DNA from 3 places in the Filifactor villosus genome. Region 1 is predicted to be linked to each of the others. Evidence: riboswitches for the same ligand, from Rfam matches in the RefSeq annotation. Region 1 holds a riboswitch; each other region holds the start of a gene.
The links. Region 1 has a riboswitch for cobalamin ahead of ACFO4R_RS06280 (S-layer homology domain-containing protein). Riboswitches for the same ligand answer to the same signal wherever they lie in the genome.
Positions count from the first base shown of each region.

Region 2: it holds a riboswitch for cobalamin, as region 1 does, so the genes downstream of both, ACFO4R_RS05515 (S-layer homology domain-containing protein) here and ACFO4R_RS06280 (S-layer homology domain-containing protein) in region 1, are expected to answer to the same signal.
Region 3: it holds a riboswitch for cobalamin, as region 1 does, so the genes downstream of both, ACFO4R_RS05235 (cobyrinate a,c-diamide synthase) here and ACFO4R_RS06280 (S-layer homology domain-containing protein) in region 1, are expected to answer to the same signal.

Region 1 covers NZ_JBHSHL010000022.1:49,854-56,350, forward strand. Annotated here, with positions in the region: gene dxs (1-deoxy-D-xylulose-5-phosphate synthase) at 1-1,218, opposite strand, end outside; gene ACFO4R_RS06270 (endo alpha-1,4 polygalactosaminidase) at 1,508-2,326, opposite strand; gene dxr (1-deoxy-D-xylulose-5-phosphate reductoisomerase) at 2,875-4,032, opposite strand; cobalamin riboswitch at 4,518-4,694, shown strand; gene ACFO4R_RS06280 (S-layer homology domain-containing protein) at 5,013-6,497, shown strand, end outside.
Region 2 covers NZ_JBHSHL010000019.1:1,018-7,514, forward strand. Annotated here, with positions in the region: gene ACFO4R_RS05515 (S-layer homology domain-containing protein) at 1-5,453, opposite strand, end outside; cobalamin riboswitch at 5,916-6,085, opposite strand.
Region 3 covers NZ_JBHSHL010000015.1:26,183-32,679, forward strand. Annotated here, with positions in the region: gene ACFO4R_RS05230 (30S ribosomal protein S1) at 1-984, shown strand, start outside; cobalamin riboswitch at 1,642-1,872, shown strand; gene ACFO4R_RS05235 (cobyrinate a,c-diamide synthase) at 1,855-3,228, shown strand; gene cbiB (adenosylcobinamide-phosphate synthase CbiB) at 3,225-4,190, shown strand; gene ACFO4R_RS05245 (aminotransferase class I/II-fold pyridoxal phosphate-dependent enzyme) at 4,931-6,016, shown strand; gene ACFO4R_RS05250 (GHMP family kinase ATP-binding protein) at 6,013-6,497, shown strand, end outside.

The DNA.
Region 1 (6,497 bases):
GGACTGGAGGGCGACGTCGTGGATCAACTGGTCGAAACTTCTCTGAAGGAAGGTGGAATAGATGGCTACAAAGGGCTTCATCCCTTCCAGTGCAAGAGAAGATGCCATGGTGACGGCGTGTTCCTCAGCGATACCCACATCGAAGGCACGGTCCGGAAAGACGGAGGCAAACTTGTCGATCCCCGTTCCGGAGCCCATAGCCGCCGTGATGCCGACAACGGTTCTATCTTTTTCGCCCAGTGCGATCAGAGTCTTTGCAAAAACATCCGTGTACGACACGGCCTTTTTCTTCGCAAGCTGTTCTCCCGTCTTGATGTCGAAGGCTCCCGTACCGTGAAATTTGTCGGGACGGTTTTCGGCGGGCAGATACCCCTTGCCCTTTGTCGTGATCACATGGATCAGAACGGGACGGTCGAAGGTCTTGCTGTTTTCCAGTACGGAGATCAGCTCGGGCAGTTTGTGACCGTTGATGGGTCCGAAGTATTTAAAACCGAGTTCTTCAAAGAAGGCTCCCGGAACAAGAGCGTTTCGGAAACTGTCCTTGAAACGCTCGGCGACATCGAAGACCTTGTTTCCGACGGAAGGAATCTTCTTGAGCAGACCTTCCAGCTCCTGCTTTGCCTTGGTATAACCGGGCTCCGTGCGGACCTTCGTCAAGTACTTCGACATACTGCCTACGCTGTTGTCTATACTCATGTCGTTGTCGTTCAGGATGACGGTCATATTCAAACCGAGGTGTCCCGCGTGATTTAACGCTTCGTAGACCATACCTCCGGTCAATGCACCGTCCCCGATTACCGCTACGACCTCGCCTTCCTCCTTTTTGAGATCCCTTGCGATCGCAAAGCCGGTAGCCGATGAGATCGAGGTACTTGCGTGTCCGACGCCGAAGAGGTCATGTGCACTTTCCTTTCTCTTGGGAAACCCGGAGATGCCCCCGAACTGCCTGAGACTGTCAAAGCGATCGTTTCTTCCGGTCAGGAGTTTGTGAACATAGGCCTGGTGTCCGACGTCCCAGATGAACTTGTCCTTGGGGGAGTCGAATACATAGTGCATTGCAAGCGTGAGCTCGACTACTCCCAAGTTGGGGGCAAGGTGCCCTCCGGTCGCCGCCGTGACTTTGATCAGTCGTTCTCTGATCTCATAGGCAAGCTCCTTCAACTCTTGGGTGGAAAGCTGCTTGATATCCGAAGGCGATTGTATTTTTTCTAAAAACATAGTAGACTCCTTTAAATTTAAGATGGTTTGTCAATGCGTCATATCTTATCGACTTAGCTTGTATATACCTTATTTCGGTAGGGCTGAAACAGTCGGACGATATCCGAACTAAGGAGAGTTCTCACATAATCCGCAGAGAAGGGGCGAGATCGGTTTCATACAAAAGACGGGATCTTTAGAACAAATGTAATTCAAAGCCTTCTGCATTTGTCGAAACTTGTCAAAAAGACGAGGGTTCTTCTTTGTACGGTATTTGTGTAATTTATTAAATGGAGGAGGGTTCCACCCTTTAGCGGTCCAACTCCAAAGAAGGAGAGATGTAAAAAACATAGCCCTTCTCCTTGCAGAACTCTCCTATCTTCCGCGTTGTTTTGGAATCGGCTCCGTACTCCAGTAAGTATACGTCCAGACCCTTCGACTTGCAAAGGGCAAGGTAGTCCGTAAGGTAGAGGGTCTGTTCTTCATCCTGCGGGTGGAAGCTTCGGTCATCGAAGTCGATCGAAGTAAAGACGGTCTCCTGGTTGACGGCATCGATCAGACCCTTGTAGTCACCGCCTTCCAAGGCACGTCTGACAAAGTTGTCGCCTCCGTTGATAACGATGGGGAGGCGGTACTTCTCCTTCAGTCCTGAGAGAATATCCTTGAGAGCCTCATAGACCTCATCCTTGGGATATTGATACCAAACATCGGTATTGTCGATAAAGAAACCGTCGACTCCCTTTTCGCTGATCTGTTTTGCCAAATCATCGACGATGAAAGTCCTCCACTCTTTATCCGAAACATCGATCCATCTTTCTTCAGGCCAGTCTTCGTAATCTGAAAGCGTAAGATGTTCAAACTGCGGATAATAAGGTCTGAAATCTTCGATTGAGCCGATGTTGAGATAGGAATATACCTTCTGTTTTTTCTCGTGAAGAGCCTCGATATCCTCCGTCGAAAAATGTAAGGCATCGATAACGACGAGGTCGTATCCCTTGAGTTTTGAGATTTCTTGAGAGTCAATCCCCAAAAATACCCCATACTGACCTTGGTTCTCTGCCGAACAGGAACATAGACAGAGAAGGCTGCATAAAAGACAGAGCAAAGCTTGTTTTGTTCGGATTTTCATACCGATACTCCTCCTTTCCGCCGGCGTTGAGACTGTCTTTTGTCACACTTGTTGAAAAACCGCTAATACCGGTATTTGATAGAACTCTTGTTATATCTATTGCGACTATGAAGATTCGTTTTATCTCCTGTGGAGTAGATCGCTGATATTGCCAATTTGAGTGAATAAATTAAGAGGGATTCCAATTCGTATGAAAAAACCCCACAAAGTCAAACACTCGGTTTTATAAAATATAGAAGCTTGTCATATCAAAATGTTCAAGATTTTCATCAGTCCCATAACGTTGATTTTATACGTATGTTTTGAATTATACGGTATTGCCGTATATTTGTTTGAAACAGTCGATATCCTGTACTTTGGAGGTTTTGAACTACATTCTGTAATAAATGGAGCGGACGGTTCGTCTCTTCTGATTGGAGAAGGGTATGAAAGGTCTCTCTGTCTTTAGAATACCTCCTACGAGATAGAGATCCACAAGAATCCGCACAGTCCGTCTCCATATTTCTGTATGCAGTTTTTTTACGCAATGTCGGAATAACGTACCTTGGCTATCGGCAATGAGTACGGATGTATGCGGAGGCAAACGCCCTCACTTCTTCATCGAGAGCGATCAGCTGATCCAAGGATGTGATCCGTGTCGGTACAAATTGTCCGGTCACTTCCTCGACGATCTCGACAATTTGGAGGAAGGAGATCTCTTCTTTCAGGAAGGAGTGAACGGCGACCTCGTTGGCGGCATTCATAACGCAGGGGACGGACCTTCCCTTTCTTCCGACGTCGTAAGCGAGGGAGAGGGCGGGAAAGAGTTCGATGTCGGGTTTCTTGAAATTCATCTCTATCCCCTTCGACCAGTCAAAACGTTCGAAGAAGTTGGGTTGACGATCGGGATAGAAGATGGAGTACTGGATCGGCAACCTCATATCCGCGCGCCCGAGTTGTGCGAGGATACTTCCGTCCTTGTACTGTACCATCGAATGGACGATGCTCTGAGGATGGATGACCACCTCGATATCGTCGTAGTCGACCCCGAAGAGTCGCTGTGCCTCGATCACTTCCAAGCCTTTGTTCATCAAGGTTGCGGAATCGATCGTTATCTTTTGCCCCATCGACCAGTTGGGGTGTTTCAACGCATCTTTTAAACCGACCTTTTTCAGTTGTTCTCTTGTGAACGAGTGAAAGGGACCGCCTGAGGCCGTCAGGATGATCTTATCGACTTCCTGTCCTTCTTCCAGACACTGAAAAATCGCAGAATGTTCGCTGTCCACCGGAATGATTTTGGCCTCGGGATGTCTTCTTAGGGCTTCGGCAACGAGATCGCCGCCGGCGACGAGGGTCTCCTTGTTTGCAAGGCCGATCCTCAATCCGTGCTCAATACAGATCAGAGTGGGCAAGATGCCTGCAAACCCGCTGATGGCACCGATGGCAACATCGATATCCGCCTCCTTCAGAACATCGGAAAGAGCATTCCAACCGAAAAAGAAGCGGATAGGATGTTCAAACTCTTCCTTCGAGAGAAGAGAGAAACTCTTTTTGTCCGTGATAAAGACATAGGACGGACGGTAACGGCGTATTTGCTCAAGCAACAAGTCTGTATTGGAGTGAGCCGAAAGGATACGGATATCCAAACAGTTGGAAAAGGAATCAACGACTTGCGTTGTCTGTGTACCTATGGAACCCGTGCTTCCGAAAATAGCAATTTTTTTCAAACTGGACCTCCTACATATCACTAAGGGGATATCGCAAAAAAAAAACAAACTTCCTTGACTTATAAAATGCTCTTTTCATCCTCTCACAAAAGACATAAGGCATCCGGAGACAAGGTTTAAAAATGTTTCGACTTGTGCGGTATCCGTATTATTGTATTCGTTCTGTCACGATTCGAACCGTTCATATTCGAAAATGTCGGCGACAAGATTTGCCCCTTGCCGTCTCTGTGAGAAAATTTCGCTACTGCTATTTTATCAAATAAGAAAATTTTTTCAACCGATTTACACAAACCGGAGTGTGAAGTCTGTAAGAAATTTGTAGTTGTCGTTCGGTATAGGGAGAAGGTGGAGGAAGGCTTTGTAAAAAGAAGATGACAAAACAAGGGTACGATGCTTTAAACCTAGAAAAATACAAGTTTTGAGCTTGTGTATAAGATTGACAAGGGAGACAAATTATGGTATTGTGTGTACATAAACTGAATACAAAAAACATAAAATTGGTTGGTAGACAGAAATGTCTTTAATAGAGAAGTCGGGTGCAAATCCCGCGCAGTTACCTCTGCCGTAATGAGAACGAAGAACAGGAAACCACTGCCTCGGGGCGGGAAGGTGTTCGGAGGATGAATCTTAGCCGGAAGAACTGCCGATCAAGTTGATCTATTCTTGGGATAAGGGGATATATCAATGGTTTGAGAGAGTATCTACATAACGGGAGTGCCCGAAGACCTTTGCGGTCCTATGCGGGTCGAAGTTGCAAAAGTGAGTAATTCTCAATTTCATAACATATTGATGGACAAACTGCCCCCTTGAACAGGTCGCAGTATTTTTTTGTGTTTGTTTTTGACAGGGTATTCCTTGTCCGGAATGGAATTTCGAGCGGAATGAAGGAGGGTATGTATTTTGAAAAACGAAGAGAGAAGAGAATACGGGCAACCTTTGTCAAAACCGGTTTATAAAATCAACGGAAAGGGGATGTAGAAATGAAACAACAGAGAAAACTTTGGGCAAAACTGCTTGCACTCTATCTTTCACTTATGGTAGTTGTGAGCACGATGCCTCTGACGATCTTTGCCGAAGCAGCTGCTGTTGAACCGATAAGTGTACTTTTGACGATTGACGGTCATACGCATCGTGGAGAGCTGGTGGGGCAGAACTTTGTCAATGAGAAAGCGATTACAGTGGAAAAAGGCCAGACGGTCTCCGACCTGATAAGGAAATACCTTGACGAAAACAACGTGGCTTACGATATGCAGGGAGACAGTTACCTCGCGGCCATGCACGATTTGAGAGAAAAAGAATATGGGGACGGCAGCGGATGGATCTATTATGCCTGGGAAAACGGAAAATATGTATTTCCTGAAAGTACACCTATAAATCAGTATGTTCTCGATAAGCCGACGAAGATCAAGTTCGTCTATACGATAGAAAACTACTTCACAGGCTATGAAAGTGAGCGTAAGAAGGCGAAGGAGATCGCCGAGGAGATGCGTAAGAACATCGACAGGGAACATATGTCGGGCAGGATTGCCGCAATGCTCTTCAATACGGGACAGGATATTCCCCGAGAGTTTGTGCGAACGGTTCGAGGACGGGTACAAAGCCTCGGCAGTTCCTCCTCCGTTGAGGAATACTGGGACACCATACTTGCGGTGCTTGCAACAGGGAACGATCCTTACAACGCATGGGGACGAAATTTGATTGAAGAGATCGGCTCCAGAGATATCTTGGCAAGCGGAAGTATCGAAGATATGACCTATGGGATCGCAATTGAAAACGCGGCGAAATTCGATATGAGGGATTCGAAGTGGACGGCAAAGAAACTACAGGACAAACTGCGTACACTTCAAAATTCCGACGGAAGTTTCGGAGACGGAACCGATACCGAAAAAGTCATCCGAAGCGCTCTGGTTCTTTCTTTGGGAGAACTCGATGAGGGACTGGTCGATGCCAACGGGAAAAAGGTGGAAGACTATCTCGCTCTTAAGATGCATAGGGCGGGAGGACTTCCCGAAAGCAAGGAAGACGGTCTGGCAACGGCTACGGTACTGCTGGCAAGGGCGGACGATTCCAAGGATCCTATAGGAAAACTGTCTGTCCGTGTAAACGGGAACTGGACTGCAGGGAAGAGACCGTCTCCCTTCAAGTCGCTTGCGGACTTCTATATCGGAAGCAAAAAAGGGTTTAAGCGGGATCTGTTCTCGAAGGAGATCGATCCCGAGACAACGGAAGTGGCTACTTTGGCGATGGAGAGAAGTCATCAGTATTTCAGTAATCCAAGTTTTGCAGGTCGGAGCCTCTTTAAGTTTTCGGAGATCTCCAAGCCCGGCGAAACGGAAAATCTCAAGCGTGAGATGGATGCTCTCTATGAGGAAGTTCTAACCGAGGCGAAGAAGAATACTTCCCTCTCTGAAGAAACCGCCTATATCCTGAAGAGGATGGGAGAGGAACTGACGTTTGAGCAGATA
Region 2 (6,497 bases), on a different contig from region 1:
GCCTTCATAAGCTCCAATTCAGGATGATAAACAGCATAGTTGTTCAGAATTACCGCCATCTCTTCCCTTGTAATCGGTGCATCGGGTCTAAAGTAATTTCCGTCTCCTGCCGCAATGGAATTTTGTTTTGCCCATACAACGGGAGCATAGTACCACGATTCTCCGTCTACATCACCGAAGACTTCTTCCTTGGATGAAACATTTGCTCCGGCATGATTTGCCAGCATGGTTACAAACTCCGCCCTCGTAATATTCGCCTCCGGTCGGAAGGTTCCGTCTTCACGTCCTTTGAGAATTTGTTTCTCCGCCAAGGCATGGACGGCCTTCGCATACCACTGTTCCTCGGACACGTCGGAGAATCCGGGAACCTCTTTGATAGGTGCCTGCTCTTCCTGAGCCTGTTTTTCTCCAATTCCGTAGTAAGAAAGATGATTGGTCCGGAAGGTCATCTCCCCTGCCACTGCATCATAAACGACATCCTGAAGCTGTGTCAGCTTGCCGTCTTCTCCGATATGGTAAACCGTCATCTTATCTTTGGTCTCTCCTGTCTGAAGCTTATAAGGGAAGGTTACTTTCAGGCTTCCGTCCTTGTAATCGGATATCGCTGTTTTTCCCGCTCCCGTCTTGAGTTCAAACACAGGCCGTTTTCCTATCTTTGCCTCTATTTCCTCAAGTGCTTTTGCACCGAGGGGCGTTGTCTGTTTTTGGTTCGACATACGCTGAAGAACTTGCGTAATATTGTCTACCTTGCCTACCCGAATCTCAATGTTCTTTCCTGCGTCCTTCTGAGCTTGTGCCAAGATTTGCACCGACTTGGGATCAAAGGAAAGTGTCAGAAGATCGCTCTTGATTCCAAATCCGAGTTCCTTTCTGCTCGTAAGAGTTTCCAATACCTCTTTATCCAGCTGCATTTGAACCTCTCTTGCACCCTTGGTTCCCATAAGATCTACAAAAACGGTCGGTTTCTCCTGATGTTTTACTTCCTCGATACTCAAGGCCAACATATTCTTGAACTTTTGGTCCAAGACAGGCTTTGCCACACCGTTTGACAGCTCGACCTTGACCTTCGCACTTCCCTCCCGGGAAGGTTGAGATGAACCGCCCGAACCGCCTCCACCGAAGCCGGAAGGTGTTTCTTCTTTTCGATAGTCGTTGGTATAATGCCAGACCACGTCATCTCCGTCATTGAGTTCGTACTCTTCCAAACCGTACTTCACATGTTCTCCGTTAACAGTATACATCCAGCCGCTATATTTTCCGTTATCCAACTCTGCCAACCACTCGTTGTCAAGCGGAGATTTAATCTTGGAAATATAGTTTCCTGAATTGTGATAGTCGATACCATTGTGTTTCAATGCCTTATCAAATACGTAGATAACCTTACTGTGTTTAGGGATCTTATACTCTGTCTTAGGAATCCACATCTGTTCACTGCTTCCCTGTTTTTCCATTCCCTTCAAAGTAAAGTGTACCGTAATCATACCTTCGTCCTCGGAAGAGCCTCCCGGGATCTCTTTCTTACGAAGAGAGTTTAAAAGGCGTTCCAAGAGTGATGATTTTTGTTTCAACTCTTCTTTTGTCGATGTCCCATCTTCCAAAAGTGCCCTTGCTTTTTTTGCTTCTTCACTCAATTGTTTGATCTGTTCATCGTCATACAGGGACTCTTCTCTCAGAACAGATTCTACCGCCTCAAGTTTTTCTCTCAAAACGACTTTTTCTCTCTCGTGCTCAGCATCAACATCGAGATCTCCGATGCCTCGCTTGGAACTTGTTCTATAATCAAAGGTGTTTCCCGCAAAATATGCAATCAAACTTCTATACGCCTGCTCGGTTGCCATCGGTTTTCCAAAATCGGAATTTTTTTGCCATAAAAACTCATAGGAAGAAGCAACATCATACTCTTTCAAAGCATGAAGCATGGTTTTTCCGTTCTTAACCAATCTGGAATCCGTCAAATATGCAGGATTCGAACTCCACAATCCTCCCGCTACCATGACCAGACTGTTGGAGTTGTCGGCAATGGAGCCGCTTGCATCCTGTTTCTCTGAAATTCCGTTAACCGCACGTTCCACAGCGGATTTTACCTCTTCACGCTCATAGTACGGAGCAAGAGCATACAAGGCAAAACCGGTTGTATCGCTCCAGTATTCTCCTCCCCAAAGTCCTGTGGCATTGTCCTGCAACGACAAAATTTGAGCTATGGTTTCATCAATACATTCATTGAGGTATGGAACCGAATAGCTGTCAGAGGACAGGGCCCAAAGATAAGGAGAAAGCCTGTAAATATTATCAGGAACCTTGGACTTACACAGTTTCCTGATCAAGTTTTGTCCATAGTATTGTTCGGGATCGATTCCGGCTGCACGAAGTGCCAACACGGATTTTGACAAAATTGCCACATCGTCGGTTATCTTTGCATCCTCAAACAAACCTTTGTGAATATAATCCAAGTCTTTTTGTTTGATTTCTTTTCCGAGTTTTCCGATTTCGGCAATCTTCCAATAGTCCTTTGTCTCTTCATAAGAAGTATATTCTTCAGTAATCACAGACATTTTATTCTGCGCCCAATCCAAAATCTCATTTAAATCCTTGATGGTGTTTTCTTCTCCCAAACCTCTTACTTCCACGACAAATACGACGGGTTTCGCTCCCTGTGTCTGATCGTAAGGAGTTCCGGTAACGGTTACTCTTCCCGGTCTGATGGAACGCATCGAATGCGTGGTCCACTTGGGAATATTCACATTGGAGGAATCCACGTTCACGGTGTCGGTCACCTTAACGATGCCTTCTTCACTGTAGCTCCAGTGGAAACGCTGCTCCGATGCATTGGATGGTTTGACATTCAGGACAAGATTCTTCACCCTGCCCGCCTGTACTTCGTATTTTTCATCGGCGCTCACAGATTGAAGCGGTGTCTTGTAACGGAATTCCACCTGAACTTCCTTCTTGACATTCGGATTGTCCGCACTGCTGACGAGGAATTTGGCAAGTCCCGGTTTCTTGGGAACGATTCCGTTGGAATACAGGGGATCATATTGTGCAATCTCGGGTGTAAGCGCCTCCCAGTTCAGGTCCCGGACGCTTGCATTTTCAGGCGATACCCTCAATGTATATCCCTTGTCGAGGCTTTCATACCAGCGGATTCCGTTAAACTTCCCGTTCATCTTGTTCCATTCGTCCATATACCACAGCGTCGGTACCTCTCCCAAGAAACCGTCTACCGGAACATAGGTAGATCTTGCTCTAAAACTTGTTTCGACACTTTGATCATCTCTCATAAAGACATTGATTTCAAAAGTCTCCGGTTTCCAAAGAGCAAAACTGTTCCCTATAATATGCTTGTTTTCTCCATTTTTAAGAAAATATGCCGTTGTCGGTAACTCTCTGAATTCTTGTTGTCCCTTTAATCTTCCCTTTACAACGATCCATGTTCTTTCGGAACCTTGAACCTGAATCGGATTCTCCATTGTAAGCTCTCTATCTCCTACAAAGGCTTTAATCTCTTCAATCTTACTCGGAACAACTTTGATTATAAACTTTCGTGTAGCAAGTTTTCCATTACGTTTGTAAGTCACAACCGCTTCTTTTTCTCCGACCTTACGTGGATGATATCGGGAGAACTTATCAATCCAGAAATGGAAGGCATACTCCGTTTCCGTCAAATAATACTTCTCTTTCGCATGCCAGTGAGTTGCTTCGACGTTATCTCCTTCGAGATAGAACTCTCCCTCGTCTAAAACAGTCAAGGTAATGGTATCTTCGTCGTCAAGATAGCGTTTTTCTCCCGACTTGCTCAAGAAATAGACCTTGGGAGATACCGTTGATTTGATCTCTAACCGAATACTGTCGGAAGCGGTCCCCACCGTTGCGGTAACGACGATCGCACCTTCCTTCAGAGCATGGAGAACTCCGTTTTCATCAATCCTTGCAAGTTCCGGTTTGTCCACACTCCATGTTACCTCAGTACCCGGTTCTGCATGAGCCACTGCCGCATTCAGAACAAGCTTCTCATCGACCTCCATTTCGGTTTTGCGAGGGCTGATTTTCACCTCGGTAAGAGGCTTTTCGGTTACTGTCACATCGATATCTGCAACCTTTCCGCTTGGGGATGTCACTGTCAGAACCGCCTTTCCGACACCTCGGGGTCGAACGGTTGCAAGATCGGTACCGGAAACATCTATTATCCCCTCCGGAGCGGCTGTATACTGCAGTCCTGCTTCACCGTTATCCACCGATACAAGAACGTCCTGTCCGTCTTTGGTTAAACGAAGTCCTTCCTCGGCGATATCCCTGCGGGTATATTCTCCTTCCACCTGGTATCTCAAACGAGGCGTCCCTGCCTTCTCAACATTGACTACAATATTTCTTCGAGCTTCCCCCTCTCGAGCTGTAAGCGTAAACCTTCCTGCTTTGAGTAGTTCAAACTTCAAGGTGTCAGAACCGTCTCGAATAAGTCGAAGTCCTTCCTGTGTTTGAGGAGGAATCTTCCACTCTATCAGTTTTGAGTTCGGTGCTGTAGCTTTAAGAAAATGAATATGATTCCCAAAGTCATAGTCCAGATTCAATGTTGCGGGAATCGGTATCCAATCCTCATCCTTCTTGTATGAGAAAGCAATTTCATCTGTCTCGGCAGTTTGATTTAAGACATGAATATCAATGCTGCCTTCAAATTCTTCCTCATCGTCTTCACTGGACATCCAAACAGAAATTGTCTCTTCTCCTGGTCTTAGAACCTTAAATGTAAAGGTATCCTCATCGGAAGAAATTCTTTTAATCGCCGGTGTATGTTCCGTAACACCTTCACTGTGGATCGACCAGTTCCATGTCCACTCTTTGGAAGAATCATACTCTTTTCCTTCTACTAAAATTGCCTTAAGTGTATACTCCTGTTCATAAGGCTTGTAGATCAACCATTTCTCCCCAAGTTTGTTATCTCCTTCAGAAGCTGTATGGAAAAAATCAAAATCCTGCTTTGTTTCTATATCCCAAGGATTTTCCCCATCCTGCTTCGGAGGAACTTCCTGAACCTCCACCACGATCTCAACAGGCTCATAATCCGGAACCGTAATTTTGATCACTGCCTGTCCCGGTTTTTTTGCCTGGAGGATCCAAGCGTTGTTCCATCGGTTCCAATCCCTCTTTGCATACAAGACTTCATTGTCATTGAATGGATAGCTGTCTACCGATTGGCCGTCCAGTTCAAATTTAACATAGGCGTGTTTAAGCTCTCCGTCGCTCTGATCGAGAAACACCGTCTTTAATTCAAAACGTTTTCCCGCTTCAAAGCTGAGCCTTCCCCCTTCAATCCCATGCCAATCTGCATCCTTATAGTATCGAATCTCAAAGGGAAGGCTGCCCTGTATCTTAGTATCGGAATTATTCCCAGACGATTCCGACACCGGATCTTCCCCACTGGAAACCTCCGAATCATCCGCACTTGATAAAGGGCTCATCTGCACCTCCATACTTGTTAAAAACTCATCTGCCCAGGATTCTGGTGACACAAAATTCGGAAAAAACAGTAAAAGACTTAATAGCAGTGCCATTACCCTCCTAGACACAGTTTTCCACTTCGATTTCATTATATAATCTCCTTTCGTTTTAGGATAAAGAAGCTCTACAAGACTTCTCCCGCAACCGCTGAGAGCTTCTTCCATACAATAAAAAACACTCTTCGCCTTGAAAAACGAGAGTATTTTGAATATCGATTTTGATTTTAAAGAATTACAATAAAAGAGACTCAGTCCTAACCGCCCATCTTCTTCACAAAAGAAACCGTCCTCTTGTACGAAAAATCTGACTTAAGTGACAGAATCCGGTGAAGAGTCCGATACCCACAAAGAATAGGACACCGAAGAGTGTTTCATCATCCTTCTCTTAGATTAACGCTTCTGCTTTTACCCTCTTATCCCAAGAACAAAGCAATTTGACAGGCAGGTCTTCCGGCTCCGATTCATCCTTTGAACACCTTCCCGTTGCTTCAAACAGTGGTTTTTGTTCTTCGTCCTCGTTACGGCAGAGGTAACTGCGCGGGAATTTCACCCGTCTTCCCTATTAAAAATAAACCCTTCTTAGTATCGAATAAGCTTTTTCCAATCTCGAAAAAAACTTTTGATTAGTACAAGTTTATCTACCAGCCAAACTTTCATTATGAATTTTTTATTTGTTTTCATCCTATCACAAAGAATCCGTCCTGTCAATTCCATCAATATATTATTTTATTTAGATATTGATTTGCTATTTAAAAATTCTAAGTATATACCTCCTCCCCTACTCGCACTAAAACCTACTACAAATATATTTATGTTTAATGTCCCTTAATCCGGTAAGGAGTTTCCATCTTGTTGCTTAAATTAAAGTAATCGGTATGTCGTTTAAAATTGTCCGTTGATTCCAGGTTCGATACCTATGAGATGATTTTATACTATTCTCCATTTAAAATGTCAGATGAACAGAAATATGTATTTACCAGAAACGCTTTGAGTGATTGTAGAATT
Region 3 (6,497 bases), on a different contig from region 1:
GGAGACGAGGTTTCTCTTGAAGTCATTAAGATCGACAAAAACACTGGTGAAATTATCCTTTCCAAGAAGAGGTTGGATGCCTTCAAGGCGTGGGATGATTTGGAGATCGGCAAGATCATTGATGTAAAGGTAGCTGAAATTGGAAACAAAGGACTCATCGCAAAATACAAAAACTCCATCAAAGGCTTTATTCCGCTAAGTCATGTAGCAAACAAATTTGTGAAAGACGAAGACTTGCAAGAGTTCCAAAACATGGAATTCCAAACGGAAATTATTGACGTAGAACCGAGAAAGAGAAGATTGATCCTCTCCAGAAAGAATATCCTGGCTAGAGAAGAAGCAGCCAAGAGAGAAGAGTTTATCAAGAATCTGGAGATCGGAAATGTATATAAGGGTATTGTTCGTGATATCAAGAATTACGGAATGTTCGTTGACCTGGGTGCGATGACAGGCTTGGTTCACATCAGCGAGTTGTCCTGGAACAGAAGAGATAAGATCGAGCAGCTTTACTCGATCGGCGACGAGGTTGAAGTAAAGGTCGTAGAGTTCGATCCTGAAAAGCAAAGACTGTCTTTGAGCGTGAAGGCGCTTCAGAGAGATCCGTTTGAAGTGTTCCAAGAAAACACGAAGGTGGATGATATCGTAGAGTGTACGGTAAAAAACATCAAAGAATACGGAGTATTTGTGAAATTGAATGAGGACGTGGACGGATTTATCCATATTTCCAACCTTTCTTCTTCCTATGTCAAAAACCCTGCTGAAATCGTAAATCAGGGAGATCGTTTGACAGCGAAGATTATCAGCATCAATCCTGAAACACAAAAGATTGAGCTCACCTTGAACCTCAACGAAGATCAGGAAGAAGTAGTGGAAGGACCCGATGCACAGTCGGTATCGGAAGAAGATATTGCAGAGGCGTCTGTAAGCGAAAACATCGAGGTTTCGGAAGAAGTTGCTGAAGAAACACCGGTAGATGCGGAATAAGTTGTTTCGAAAGAAACGGGAGAACTTATATTCCATCGGGAATGTATGTAAGTCACAGAAGGCGGAAGATCATCCGTCTTCTTTTTTTGTCCAAGATTTAAACATTGAGGATCTTATACTATTCTCCAATAGAAGCATGGATATATCCTTTTTTCAACTTACGAAAAATCGGTTTATCTTCTACGGGTCACAGATTATTTATATCTACAACTCAAAGGAAGAATCGTATTATACTATTCTCCAATAGAAGCATGGATATATCCTTTTTTCAACTTACGAAAAATCGGTTTATCTTCTACGGGTCACAGATCGTTTATATCCATAATTTAAATGACAACAGTATTATACTATCCTCCGATAGAGGTGTGGTTGTATCCGTGTCTGCAAGCATCAACATCTATTTTATCGACCATAGAAAGACATTGATAGCAATCATTTAAGCGGATAAACAGTACTATACCGCAGTTTTTTTGATACCGTTATCGGCTGTTGATAGAGTTGTCCGGTATTCTACGGAAGATGAAATTTTTTGCGTTTACGGATATGGGTAGGATAACATTTCGATTGAATGAGAGTTACGTATATCACATCTGTTTTAATCGAAGTATACAGGAAATAAGATACGTTCAAAAACCTCCTTCCGCCTGTATATTGACGAGGGCTCGTTTTGATGGTAGTATTACTGTATGAGAAACTATCGGAAAAAGGTGAAAAGCCTTTACAGCCCCCGCTACTGTAAGAAACTCTTTGTTTCCAAGTCAGACCTTATAGTTCCAGATTATATATTTTCGGGTGGGAAAAGAAGACGATATCGGATTGTAATTGGGCTCGAAGGAGTCCTTTTTTGTTGTGATCGGAAAGGAGACTTGCTTGAAAAAAATAATGTTTGCAGGTGTCAGCAGCTCGTCGGGAAAGACAACGATCGTATCGGCCTTGATGAGGCTGCTTAAAAGAAGAAATTATAAGGTTGCACCCTATAAGGTGGGACCGGACTATATAGATCCCTCCTTCCATGAAAAGGCTTGTGGGCAGCTCTCTCGCAACTTGGATGAATTCATGCTTGACAAGGAGGAGTTGAGGTACCTCTTTGCAGGGAGGAAGGATGTTGCGGACATCCAAGTGATCGAAGGAGTAATGGGACTCTACGACGGATACGGCTATCGGATCGATTATTGCAGTACGGCAAGTATGGCCAAGATCTTGGACTGCAAGGTCATCCTGATCTTGGATGCAAAGAGTCTTGCGGGTTCTGCGGCCGCTACGGTTCTGGGTTACAGAGACTTGGATAAGGATGTTCGGATCGGAGGAGTCATTGTCAACAACGTATCGTCGCAAAGCCACTATCAAATTTTGAAGAGGGCAATCGAAGGCTATACGGGAGTACCGGTTCTCGGAAGGATCCCGCCTAACAAAAGCTTTGCCCTTCCATCCAGACACCTCGGCCTGATACCGGGCTGTGAGCTCGATGAGTTAGATTCCATGTTTAATATGATGGCGGATGTGGTGGAAGAATATGTCGATGTGGAGAAGATCCTTGAACTCGCCGAATTTTCTGAGCTTTCCTATGATGAGAAGAGGAGGAGCGGTGTCAGAAATATCACGGACGTCAAGCTGGCTCTTGCCAGGGACAAGGCCTTTCATTTCTATTATGAGGACAGTTTGGAACTGCTTCGCTATATGGGGGTGGAATTGGTAGAGTTCAGCCCTCTTGGAGACGCTGCTCTGCCGAACTGTGACGGAGTCTTCCTGGGGGGTGGTTTTCCCGAAGTCTTTGCAAAGGAGTTGGAGGCAAATCGTTCCATGAGGGAGAGTATCCGGCGTTTCGGAGAAGACGGCGGGGTGATTTACGCGGAGTGCGGAGGACTGATGTATTTGGGGACCTCCCTCCTGGATCAGGAGCGTTATGAGTATGAGATGGTAGGACTTTTGGACGGGAAAAGCGTAATGAAGGATCGCCTGCAACGTTTCGGATACTGTCAGGGAACTGCAAAGAGGGAAGTTGTGATCGCAAAGTGCGAAGAAGAGGTGAGGGGACATGAGTTCCATTACTCGGACTTTGAAACGGATCTGCAAGGGGTCTTCAAGATGCAGAAGTATCAGGACGGAACACTGCTTCGTGAGTGGGAAGGGGGCTTTGCGTACAAGAATGTACTCGGCACCTACCTCCACTCTCATTTTTGCAGCAACTATAAACTTGCATTGAATTTGATAAGAACGATCGAGCAAAACAGGAGAGTCAGATGACGGGAACGGTAGCCTACTCTCTTTTGATAGCGACGCTGATAGACTTTGTGCTCGGAGATCCCTATTGGTTTCCTCACCCCGTCATCATGATGGGGCGCCTGATCCGTTTCACGGAGAAGAGGGTGAGGAGGAGCTTTGCGAAGAATAAGGTTTTGGGAGGATGTGTCCTTTGGTTCGTTGTGGTCGGATCCTCCTTCGCAACGGTGTTTTGGGCAATCAGACTTGCAGGGAAGATCAGTCCTCTGCTTGCCTTTTCTATGCAGACCCTGTTGATGTGGAACTGTATCAGCACCAAGTGTTTGGCAGTCGAGGCCGAGAAGGTGGGATCCGCAGTCCGTAGGGGGGATCTGAACTTGAGCAGGACCCGTATCTCCTATTTGGTGGGAAGGGACACGACCGAGCTTTCCTTTGCCGAGATTTTGAGGGCAACGGTCGAGACCGTGGCGGAGAACACTGTGGACGGAACGATCGCGCCGATGTTTTTTGCAGTTCTGGGAGGTGCACCGCTCATGGTTGCCTATAAAGCCTGCAACACCTTGGATTCGATGGTGGGATATAAGAACGAGGACTATATCGAGCTGGGGAGGGCCTCGGCTCTGATCGACGATCTGGTCAACCTTATACCCGCCAGGGTTTCGATTGCTCTGATCGCCCTCTCCGCTCCCTTGGTCGGACTGAACGCCAAAGAGGCTTGGAGGATAGGTCTGAGAGATAGGAAGAACCACTTGAGCCCCAACTCCGCCCATGCGGAAGCGGCCTTTGCCGGAGCTCTGGGGGTCCGGCTCGGAGGTACCAACGTGTACTTCGGGAAAAAGGTGGAGAAACCTACGATCGGTGACGCTGTCAAAGAGCTGGAAGCGGAAGATATTTCAAGGAGCAACAGACTGCTCTTTGCCACAACGATCACTACGCTGCTCCTCTTTCTGCTCTTGAGGGAAATAGGGATGAAAATCGTAGGATAAGGCAATACCGTATAATTCGAAAAATCGGAATAAAATTAATGTTGTATGAATGATGAACTTCTTAAAAACTCGATTTGCTAAACGTTCATATTTTGTAAAGAAAACACTGTATAATTCAAAAAAATAGTAGATAGGGTGATACCGCATAATTCGAAAAATCATCGTAAAACCTATTTTGTACGAAGGATGAAATTCTTGGAAACACTGATATAACAAACTTTTGTGTTTTATAAAATCGAAGGAAAATCGGAAGTTTGGCTTTGTTCGGGATTTCCTTAGTTTTTTGAACAAGTCCATTCCTGAAAATATGTATTTATACTATTTTTCCTTTGAGTTGTGGATATAAACAATCTGTGACCATAGAAGATAAAGAGATTTTTCGCAGGTTGAAAAAAACCGATATATCAATACATCTATTGAATAATAGTATTAGAAGGGTTTTTATACTTCGTGAAACTAAAGGGAAAGTCATTTTGTGTCTTTGTTTAGGGGTTCCCAAATCCGAAGAAACAACAGCAGGGGTTTGATTTTGTACGGTGTTTCCTGATAAAAAATCGGGAGAAACTCGATACAAAACTTTTTTAGAGCAGATCTATACAGGTATCTGATCGGGGTGTGGAACTGCCCGAAACCTGCAGACAGAAAAAAGTGTTTCAAAAGCTGTAATAGACAGGTGGTTGATACAAGAGTTCAAACGGATACCGGCATTAAAGACGGGGGCGCAAGAAAAGGAGGTTGAAATGAGGGAGAAGGGTCATGGAGCGGATTTGGTTGCGGTCGCTCGAAAGTACGGGATGGACAAGGAAAGTTTGAAGGACTTCAGCTCGAATGTCAATATCTTCCGCTCCGAAAAGATTCGGGAGTATCTGAAGGAGTTCGATATAGAGAGTCTGTTCCGCTATCCCGACATTCATCATACCGACTTGAGGCAGACCTTGGCTCTGAGGTATGAGGTCAACGAGGAGGAAGTCGTTGTCGGAAACGGTGCGACGGAGCTCATCTATCTTATCGCAAGAGATCCGCGTTTTCAACGTATAGGGGTTTGGCAACCTTCTTTTACGGAGTATGAGAGGGCGATCGAAAGCTGCGGCAAGGAGGCGGTCCCCCTGTATTACAACGGAAACTTCGACTTGGACGGGAGGTATTTCTCCGCCTTGGAGGATCTCGACCTCGTTTTTATCTGCAATCCCAACAATCCGAACGGCAGGCTCAAGCATATCGGAGACTTCGCAAACCTCTGTAAAGCTCTAGGGGTCGCCCTGTGTGTGGATGAGACCTTTATCGAGTTTTCGCACAGGGAGGAGGAATACAGCCTTCTGCCTCTGATACGGACCCATCCGAACCTGATGGTGTTAAGGGCTTTGACCAAGTTTTATACCTTGGCGGGGCTTCGATTGGGCTACCTCTTCACTTCTCGGGACAACGCTTCCTCCCTTGCTTCCTTACAGGAACCCTGGACGGTCAATGCCCTCGCTTCGAAGCTGGTTTCCGTAGTATTTGACAGGGACTTTATTTCAAGGAGCAAGGAATTTTATAGGGCGGAAACGGAGTTCGTGTATGCAAAACTTTCGCAGATCGAGGGATTGAATGTCTATCCCACCGATGTCAACTTCATCCTCTTTGAGCTTGAGAAGATGTCGGCGGCATCTTTGAAGGAAGACCTCCTTGTGAACCACCGCCTTCTGATTCGGGACTGTTCAAACTATAGGGGGCTGGGAGAAGGTTTTGTCAGAGTGAGCATCAAGGATCGAAGCGAAAATGAGAACCTGATCTCTGCCCTTTGCACGGAAGTTATGAAAGGAAGTTACGGAAGGGACCTCAGATGAAGAAGATATATTGTGCAAGCTGTCCCGGGACAGGAGGCGAATTGGTCCAGGGGATGAGGGAAGATGAGAGGGAGTACCTGGCGTCTTACTGCATCGGTCTGTATTCGAAGGCCTACTTTGTGCGAAGAGGAAGTAAGGAGGAAGTACAGTGCAGATGCAGGGGGTTCGTTGCACGTCGAAAATCTTCCGAAATGAAGAGGAAGGTGCTGGAACTCTTCGGGTTTAAGTCTTTGGAGGTTGAAAACTACGAGGTGTATCTGGAAACGGACCTTCCTCTTGCCAAGGGACTTGCGAGTTCTACGGCGGACATAGGAGCGACGGCGGGAGCCTGTCTTGCCTTCCTGGGAGAAAAGCCGGAGACCGAAGAACTCTGCCGTTTGGCGGCGAAGATCGAACCCACGGATGCCTCTTTTTTTCAAAACACCGTACTCTTCGACCCTTTGAAGGGAGAAGCGGTGGAAGAATTCGGTTTTTTGGAAGG